DNA from 3 places in the Blautia sp. OF09-25XD genome. Region 3 is predicted to be linked to each of the others. Evidence: a T-box and tRNA genes for the amino acid it is inferred to sense, from the RefSeq annotation. Region 3 holds a T-box; the other regions hold tRNA genes.
What was found. A T-box is a leader RNA that pairs with one kind of tRNA and senses whether it is charged. The one in region 3 lies ahead of DXA93_RS04050 (valine--tRNA ligase), so its partner is inferred to be a tRNA-Val.

Region 1 (3,264 bases), on a different contig from region 3:
GTTTAAGGGAGTTATCTTCTTCGGACTGATGCTGACACCGGACGGACCGAAGGTGCTCGAGTACAATGCCCGCTTCGGCGATCCGGAGGCACAGGTTGTGCTTCCTCGTATGAAGACAGACATCATTGATGTATTTGAAGCCTGCATCGACGGAACTCTCGACCAGATCGACCTGCAGTTTGCAGATAATGCGTGTGTCTGCATCGTACTGGCTTCGAACGGTTATCCGGTTTCCTACGAAAAAGGATTCCCGATCCGCGGACTCGAGACGTTCAAAGAGCATGAGGGCTATTACTGCTTCCATGCAGGAACGAAGTTCAAAGACGGCGAGATCGTGACAAACGGAGGCCGTGTCCTCGGCGTGACAGCACTTGGCGATACCCTGAAAGAGGCACGTGCGAATGCATATAAGGCTGTTGACTGGGTTGACTTTGACAATAAATATTACCGCCATGATATTGGAAAAGCGATTGACGAAGCGTAACGTGAATGTGAATTTTAATTTTGAGTAAAATGGAGTCGCCAGAATCCCGGTGAAAGGGAAATCTGGCGACTTTTTCTTTGTATGACAATAAAATAAACCACCTGCTATGCAGGTGGTGGGAATAATCTTTAGATATAAGTATGAGCTCCTGTGCTAATATAGATGTGGGTCTGCAAAACCACAAATGAAAGCACAGGAGGTCCAAATAATGGACGTGAATAGTTTAGCTCATACAAAATGGGAATGCAAGTATCATATCGTATTTGCACCAAAATATCGGAGACAGATAATTTATAAAGCAATAAGAGCAGATGTAGGAGAAATCTTGGGATCATTATGCCGAAGAAAAGGAATTGAAATTATTGAAGCAGAATGCTGCCCAGATCATATACATATGCTTGTAAGAATTCCGCCAAAGTATTCTGTATCAGAAATAGTAGGATATTTAAAGGGAAAAAGTTCCCTGATGATATTTGAACGCCATGCAAATTTAAAATATAAGTATGGAAACAGGCATTTCTGGTGCCGTGGATATTATGTAGACACAGTGGGGAAAAATACTGCAAAAATCAAAGAGTATATTCAGAATCAGTTAAAAGAGGATTTACAGTATGACCAGATGTCATTAGTAGAGTATATCGACCCGTTCACGGGTGAGCCGGTGAAGAAATACAATAAGTAAATCCCGCTTGGAGCGGAAGTAGGAAGTCAAAGCAAACCAGCAAGCCTCTTTTGAGGCTGCGCCGGAGTAAGGAAGCACTGAAAAAGCCCCCAGTTTGGGGGCTGCTGTAAATGTGGTGCAGTTAGCAGACTTCAGTGCGCCTTCCGGGCGCAAGCAGGTAATATCCCCTTCTAGGGGGAGAACATGCCACCCGCTAAGCGGGTGGTCATGACTTTATTCTGAAAAGGGAATAAAGCGCCGCCGTTCCGGATACAATAGTAAGGAGATCCTTTGCTTTTTAGCAGAATCAAAACAGGAAAGGCGGTCAGAAAAGATGGGAATCGTTTGTCTGGCGGGGATTTTTGCCGTATTTCTTCTGCTTGCATGGACGCTCTGCCGGGCGGCAGGATGGGAGAAAGAACGGGAAGATCTGGAACAGGAGCAGTACCTGAAAGAGTGGCGGGAGAAAAAGTTGAAAAAAATCGAAAAAATTTGAAAATTAGTGTTGACATTTGGCGGGTGGAATGCTATACTAACGAAGTCGGTTGGTGATACAGATAAAAAGCCAACAGACAAAACACCGATGTGGGGTCTTAGCTCAGCTGGGAGAGCATCTGCCTTACAAGCAGAGGGTCATAGGTTCGAGCCCTATAGGCCCCATATTTTATGAAAAACGGTGTTGAAAATCAATATGGCGAGATAGCTCAGTTGGCTAGAGCACGCGGTTCATACCCGCGGTGTCGAGGGTTCGAATCCCCCTCTCGCTACTTGCGGAACCCTTGAGAAATCAAGGGTTCTTTTGGCTTTATGGACAGTATGATGATATGGCTGTCATGTCAAAATCGTGTCTTGAAATCCACAGGGATTTGTGAGAAAATGAGACTACCTAGGAGCTTGTTTTGGGCTCTGAAAGTAAATAAAACAGTAATGGATAGAAGAAAGATAAGGAAAAAACAATGATAGAGTTTAATAAACCACCTTTTATTGGAACAGAACTGGAATACATCCGCCAGGCGGCAGAGGAAAACAACAAGCTGTGCGGCGACGGTCCTTTTACGAAGAAATGTTCTGCCTGGATGCAGGACAATTTCAACGTAAAACATGCGATGCTTACGACATCCTGCACCCATGCACTGGAAATGGCAGCTTACCTGTCTGAGATTCAGCCGGGCGACGAAGTGATCATGCCGTCCTACACGTTTGTTTCCACTGCAGATGCCTTCGTTCTGCGCGGAGCAAAAATCGTCTACGTGGATATCCGTCCGGATACGATGAACATCGACGAGACCAAGATTGAGGATGCTATCACCGAAAAAACAAAAGCGATTGTTCCGGTTCACTATGCGGGCGTTGCCTGTGAAATGGATACCATCATGGATATTGCAAAACGCCATAACCTGAAGGTTGTAGAGGATGCGGCACAGGGCGTGAGCGCGTACTACAAGGGAAAAGCCCTTGGAACGATCGGCGATTTTGGCTGCTACAGCTCCATGAGACGAAAAACTATACGATGGGAGAGGGCGGCGCGCTGCTGTTCCAGGATGAGAATTATCTGGAAAAAGCAGAGATCCTTCGTGAAAAGGGAACGAACCGCAGCAAGTTTTTCCGCGGACAGATCGACAAATATACCTGGATCGACTACGGTTCCTCCTATCTGCCGAGTGATATGAATGCGGCTTACCTGCTTGCAGAACTCGAGGAACATGAGAAAATCGACAGAAAGCGGATGGCCATCTACAACTATTACCATGAGCAGCTCCGTCCGCTGGCTGAGGCTGGAAAGATCGAGCAGCCGGTTGTGCCGGAAGGCTGTGTACATAATGCACATATGTACTTCATCAAGGCAAGAAATCTGGAAGTGCGTACAAAACTGATCAACTATATGAAAGAGCGCGGTGTGATGTGTGTCTTCCATTACGTTCCGCTCCATACCTCCCCGGCCGGACAGAAGTTCGGTGTTTTCCACGGAGAGGACAAATACACAACAAAAGAGAGCGAGCGCCTGATGCGTCTGCCGATGTTCTACAGCCTGTCTGAACAGGATATGGCATATGTCGTAGAGTGCCTCATGGACTTTAAAGAGTGGTAACATTTCATGTATGAGAAGTTTTTAAACTAC
Region 2 (3,264 bases), on a different contig from region 3:
GAGTTATGAAAGTAAGGTTAACTCTGGACCTGAGCTTTTTGGGGGGTTGTAGCTTAGGGTAGTAGTTGCTTTGCGTAGGCAGAAGCCACTCAGTTTCCTTTTAGTTACATCTATGATATTACACTTTCCAGAGAAAAAATGCAAGCCCAGGATGAGAAAAAGGATTCAACTGTCGGGGGACAGTTACGGTTCACTGCTGAATGAACAGTAACGAGGATACATTTTTTAGAAATAATTTGGAGAATAACGAGGAGAATTTTAGATGGATGCTTATAATAATGTTGGGATTGATTCCATAGAAACAGCAAAAAATCTGAAAAAACTTAGAATTGAGAATAACCTGAAGTTAAAACAGGTGAGAGACGCGATTGGACTTTCGGCAGAGCAGACGGTATGCAGTTGGGAGAGCAAAACACATCCGAAACTTCCAAGCATTGATAATGCGTTGAATCTGGCACGGCTTTATGGAGTCAGACTTGACCAGTTGTACAAGACACGTCCGGTGAAAACAGGCAGCCCGGAAAAAGTGGATCAGGAAATCCGGGACAGAATAACGATTTCCATGCGGATGGGTGAGTTTGAGGAGTTCTTTGACGATATGCGGATGGAACGGGAAAGCATCTGCGGGCCATTCGTCGCAGCGGAAGCACAGCGTGAGGACGGAACCTGGGAACCGGAGACGATTCCGCTGCCGGATGAGCTGACTTATTTTTCATATGATCTGTTCAAACTGAAACTTTGTAAAAAGAAAGGAAGCAGCAAGGCTCAGTTTTACCCTGGCACAGGATGCTTTGTCATAACACCGGAAGGGCTGGAAGACGAAAAACTTGTACTGCACAACATGATCCATCTCCACGAGTGGGTGCTGAACCAGGTGCCGGGCCATTACAAAGAAATGGTTACCAAAAGTCTCTATCAGGAACTGCGAAAGAGCATCAGCAATCTGGATGAACGTATAGAGGAAAATCTGTCCTTCTTCCGGGAAAGCCAGACGGACTGCGATGAACATGATACGCTCTTTTTACTGAAGAGCCTCGACCTTGACAGAAAAAGAGGGTATGAACTCGGGACGATTTACGGAAGTAAGTGACATTTTTAAAAATTTAACCCGAAAAAATATGTGTCCAGAAAAGAAAACAAAAGTTAGGGAGAACAAAAACACATATAATCTAAATGATAAAAAAGTACCTGAAACAGTATATAAAAAGGGGTAAAAGGAAAAAAGAAGGGGGGCTAACCTGAACGAAAATTTTTTCTGTCCTGACCTTTTATGATTTTAACCCGGAGTGTAAAATATGGGTATAAGAAAAGAAATTAGGGAGGGCAAAGATATGAAAGAATCGGAACAGATCTATGCAAACTTGAACATGAAGAAAACGGGCGAAAATATCCGTAGCCGGCGTGAAAGATTGGGGATGAACCGACCGGACATTCAGAAGAAGATGGGGCTCGCCGGGGTTCAGAGTGTCTGGAACTGGGAGAAAGGAAAAAAGATGCCGAACATTGAAAATCTGTTTGCACTTGCCGAGATCTTACATACGACGGTAGATGATCTGTGTGTGCGGGAGATCGTGGAAGTTTGACATGGATGAGAAGAAGGCTGTCTGCTGAGAAAGCAGGCAGCCTTTTTCCTGAATTGGGCATGTTCGTACCATAATCGACGCTATTGTAGGAATAAAAGAAAAAATTTGAAAAATTTTAAAAATTACCGTTGACAAATTAAAAGAACAGTGCTAAAATCTATAAATGTCAGCGGGACATAAGCGCTGATGAAAAACAGGATATGGGATCTTAGCTCAGCTGGGAGAGCATCTGCCTTACAAGCAGAGGGTCATAGGTTCGAGCCCTATAGGTCCCATATTTATCAAAAATTACATATGGCGAGATAGCTCAGTTGGCTAGAGCACGCGGTTCATACCCGCGGTGTCGAGGGTTCGAATCCCCCTCTCGCTATGGTTGGAGGCTCCTGTGTGAACAGGAGTCTTTTTTTCGTTTTCCTGGCGGATGATTTCTTTTTCTGGTTGGGTATAGTATAATGAGCAGAGAACATAGGAAAAACAGAGTTTTTGCTGCAGAAAGGGGATAGTTTTTGTGAAGTTGTTTCATTTATCGGATCTTCACATTGGAAAACGCGTGCATGAGTTTTCCATGATCGAGGACCAGAAATATATGTTGACACAGATCCTGCAGGCGGTTATGCGGGAAAAACCGGATGGAGTTCTGATTTCCGGAGATGTATATGACCGGACGATTCCAACGGCGGAGGCAGTGCAGGTGTTGGATGCCTTTTTAACCAGCCTTTCGGAGCAGGAAGTTCCGGTTTTTATCATCAGCGGCAATCATGACTCGGCGGAGCGGCTGGCATTTGGGTCGAATCTGATGGGGAAGAGCGGAATCTATTTGTCGAAGGTATATGATGGAAGAATAGAAAAGTTCGCGTTACAGGATGCATATGGAACGGTGTGGATTCATCTTCTTCCGTTTCTGCGCCCGTCAACCGTACGCCATGCCCTGCCGGAACGCGCGGAGGAGATTCAGTCCACGGCAGATGGCGTGAGGGCGGCACTGGAGCAGACCCAAATAGATCCAGGAGAGCGGAATATCCTTTTAGCGCATCAGTTTGTGACAGGCGCGCTGCGGTGCGAGGCAGAGGAACTGCAGGTAGGTGATGTGGATCAGATTCCGGTGGAGCTTTTTGATGCGTTTGATTACGTGGCGCTCGGCCATATCCATAGTCCGCAGAAGGTTGGCCGCGAGACCGTGCGCTACTGTGGTTCACCACTCAAATATTCGTTTTCCGAGGCTGGACAGGAGAAGTCGATTACCATTGTAGAGCTGAAAGAAAAAGGAACCGTCGAACTTCGCACGATTCCATTGAAACCGCTCCACGATCTTCGAAAAATCCGTGGAACGTATCTGGAAGTGACAGCAAAAACGTTCTATGAAAACAGCGACCGTACGGATTATCTGATGGTAACCCTGACGGATGAGGAGGATGTTCCGGACGGCATGGCGAAGCTTCGGACGATTTATCCCAATTTGATGCGTTTGGAATATGACAATAAAAGAACGCGTTCCAATGCGGAGGTAACGGCGGCGGAACGTATCGAGGAAAAATCGGAACTGGAGCTGTTTCAGGAATTTTATGAACTGCAGAATAACCAGAGCATGACGGAACAGCAGAAAGCATTTGTGAAAGCATTGCTTAGGGGGATAAAAAGATGAAGCCAAAGAAATTGATTATCAGTGCATTCGGACCATATG
Region 3 (3,264 bases):
GGTGTGATTTTCAATCCGTGGAACCGCACGATCATGCTGGATCATACGCTGCTTTCGATTATCATCGGGGAAGAGAATGCGGGGCACTGAATTGCCGAAAGGAAAAAAGCAAGCACAGAAAGACTCCGAGGGTACATTATTATTTTAAGGAGGTTTTACATCATGGAGGGTTTTCAGGTAACAGAAATCGGGGAAAAAATTTACTGTATTTTGGACGCAGGAAATTCATCGTTCTATGTAGTAGAAGGTGAAGAAAAAGCGGCTGTCATTGATACCGGCATTACGGCAGGCACAAAGATTCTGCCGGTGATCCGTGAGCTGACGGACAAGCCGCTTCTGCTGGTCATCACGCATGCGCATCCGGATCACATGTATCACATGGATGAGTTTGATGAGGTGTACATGTGCCACGATGAAAAGAAGATGGATCCAGAGACGCTTGTGATGCTGACAGCGGGAAAATTAAAACCGTGGGAGGAGATTCATGACATCCGTACCGATTCCGTGATTCCGCTCGGCGGCACAGAGCTGGCCGTCTGTCAGACACCGGGCCATACGCCGGGCAGCGTCGTTGTGCTTGAGACGAAACAGAATTACCTGTTCACCGGAGATGCGATCGGAAGCGGCTGCGGTGTCTGGATGCAGGTGCCGGGCGGAACGAGCCTGGAAGAGTATTACGATGGTCTGGTTGGTCTGATGGCGTGGCTGGTGAAAAAGGGCGGCCGCATGAAATTCTTCGGCGGTCATCACACGCAGGTGTTTGAATCGACGGCGCATCCGGTTTACAATCCGCTCAGCCTCGGTGTTCTCGCAGATCTCATCGACCTTGTGGATCAGGTGATCCACGGCGAAAACCTAGGACGGCCAAGCAATGCGAAGCCGTTTTCGAAAGAACAGGTCCGCTACGCGTCGTACGGCCGCGCAGAAATGCAGTACTGTGCATCGCGGATTCACCGAAAATAAGCGCGTGAAATCTTAAAACTTCCATAAGAAGAAAGGTTTTTGCCCGCGGCGGCTTGACAAAATAAAAAAACGCGATTATGATAAATGCAGTTTCTATTCCAACAGAAAAAGAAAAGGTTATGAGGAAGAGGAGTACATGGCAGGCCCCAAAAGAGAGGACGGTTCACCGGCTGAAAGGCTGTCCGGGAAGGTGGTCATGGAAGGTAGCTTCTGAACCGGAGAGCTGAAAAGCACAGAAGATGTGATGATTAGGTTTTCACGCATGAGTCACGTTACAGACTCCGAAACGAGATACAAATTAAGGTGGTACCGCGGAATTTTCGCCCTTTGCATGCATGTTATGTGTATGTGAAGGGCGTTTTTGATTTAAGACAAGCCTCTGCGGGAATAAATACCACAATACACCAAACATAAAAGGAGGATCTCATGAGCAAAGAACTCGCAAAGACCTACGATCCGAAAGGACTCGAGGACAGACTGTATCAGAAATGGCTGGATAAAGGATATTTCCACGCCACTGTAAACCCGAACAAAAAACCGTTTACCATTATGATGCCGCCGCCGAACGTAACCGGACAGCTTCACATGGGCCACGCACTCGACAATACCATGCAGGATATTCTCTGCCGTTTTAAACGGATGGAGGGATATGAAGTACTCTGGCAGCCGGGAACCGACCATGCGGCGATCGCAACCGAGGTAAAGGTTACCAATATGCTCAAAGAGCAGGGCATCGACAAAGATGAAATCGGACGCGAAAAATTCCTGGAGCACTGCTGGGAGTGGAAGAAAGAGTACGGCGGACGCATCAACAGCCAGTTAAGAAAGATCGGCTCCTCCGCAGACTGGGAGAGAGAACGCTTCACCATGGACGAGGGATGCTCCAAAGCCGTAGAAGAAGTATTCTGCCGTCTGTATGAAAAAGGATGGATCTACAAAGGAAGCCGCATCATCAACTGGTGCCCGGTATGCCAGACTTCCATCTCCGATGCAGAGGTTGAATATCAGGAGCAGGCAGGCCACTTCTGGCACATCAACTACCCGGTAGTTGGCGAGGAAGGCCGCTTCGTAGAAATCGCAACCACCCGTCCGGAGACTCTGCTCGGCGATACTGCCGTAGCTGTCAATCCGGAGGATGAAAGATACACCGATATTGTAGGAAAAATGCTGAAACTGCCGCTGACCGACCGTGAAATCCCGGTTATCGCAGATGCTTACGTAGACAAAGAGTTCGGAACCGGATGCGTTAAAATTACACCGGCACACGACCCGAACGATTTTGAGGTAGGAAAACGCCACAACCTCGAAGAGATCAACATCTTAAACGATGACGGAACCATGAACAACAAGTGCGGCAAATACGCCGGCATGGACCGCTACGAGGCAAGAAAAGCCATGGTAGAGGATCTCGAGAAGCTTGGCCTTCTTGTAAAAGTAGTGGATCACGTTCACAACGTAGGAACCCACGACAGATGTAAGACAACCGTAGAGCCGATGATCAAACCGCAGTGGTTTGTAAAAATGGCGGATATGGCTGCCGCTGCCAGCGAAGCGGAGAAGAACGGGGAAGTAAACTTCATCCCGGATCGTTTCAGCAAGATTTATCAGAACTGGCTGAACAATATCCACGACTGGTGTATTTCCCGTCAGCTCTGGTGGGGTCATCGTATCCCGGCCTATACCTGTGATGACTGTGGCGAGATCACGGTTGTAAGAGGCGGAATGCCGGAAAAATGCCCGAAATGCGGCAGCACCCATCTCACCCAGGACCCGGATACCCTGGACACCTGGTTCAGCTCAGCGCTGTGGCCGTTCTCCACGTTAGGATGGCCGGAGAAAACACCGGAATTTGATTATTTTTATCCGACCGACGTACTCGTAACCGGATACGACATCATCTTCTTCTGGGTTATCCGTATGGTATTCTCCGCACTGGAGCAGACTAAACAGGTTCCGTTCCACCACGTACTGATCCACGGACTCGTTCGTGATTCCCAGGGACGCAAGATGAGTAAATCCCTCGGAAACGGTATCGATCCGCTCGAAGTCATTGACAAATACGGTGCAGATGCTCTCCGTCTGACTTTGATGACCGGTAATGCACCTGGAAACGATATGCGTTTCTACTGGGAGCGTGTAGAAGCCAGCCGTAACTTCGCAAACAAAGTATGGAACGCTTCCCGTTTCATCATGATGAACCTGGAAAAAGCAGAAGTTCCGTCTGAAATGCCAAAAGACAAACTGACACTGGCAGATAAATGGATTCTTTCTAAGGTAAACACGCTGGCAACGGAAGTAACG

Region 1: it encodes a tRNA-Val, which carries the amino acid that the T-box ahead of DXA93_RS04050 (valine--tRNA ligase) is inferred to sense. The anticodon was not compared.
Region 2: it encodes a tRNA-Val, which carries the amino acid that the T-box ahead of DXA93_RS04050 (valine--tRNA ligase) is inferred to sense. The anticodon was not compared.

What each region holds. Positions count from the first base shown of each region.
Region 1 covers NZ_QUMG01000017.1:66,529-69,792, forward strand. The annotation lists gene purD (phosphoribosylamine--glycine ligase) at 1-484, shown strand, start outside; gene tnpA (IS200/IS605 family transposase) at 693-1,166, shown strand; gene DXA93_RS17890 (hypothetical protein) at 1,480-1,641, shown strand; tRNA gene DXA93_RS13420 (tRNA-Val) at 1,733-1,805, shown strand; tRNA gene DXA93_RS13425 (tRNA-Met) at 1,839-1,912, shown strand; partial or broken gene rffA (dTDP-4-amino-4,6-dideoxygalactose transaminase) at 2,102-3,234, shown strand; gene DXA93_RS13435 (YdcF family protein) at 3,241-3,264, shown strand, end outside.
Region 2 covers NZ_QUMG01000009.1:3,855-7,118, forward strand. The annotation lists gene DXA93_RS08930 (helix-turn-helix transcriptional regulator) at 263-1,090, shown strand; gene DXA93_RS08935 (helix-turn-helix domain-containing protein) at 1,332-1,583, shown strand; tRNA gene DXA93_RS08940 (tRNA-Val) at 1,786-1,858, shown strand; tRNA gene DXA93_RS08945 (tRNA-Met) at 1,880-1,953, shown strand; gene DXA93_RS08950 (exonuclease SbcCD subunit D) at 2,092-3,225, shown strand; gene DXA93_RS08955 (AAA family ATPase) at 3,222-3,264, shown strand, end outside.
Region 3 covers NZ_QUMG01000003.1:177,466-180,729, forward strand. The annotation lists gene DXA93_RS04040 (SseB family protein) at 1-90, shown strand, start outside; gene DXA93_RS04045 (MBL fold metallo-hydrolase) at 163-963, shown strand; T-box leader at 1,074-1,294, shown strand; partial or broken gene DXA93_RS04050 (valine--tRNA ligase) at 1,390-3,264, shown strand, end outside.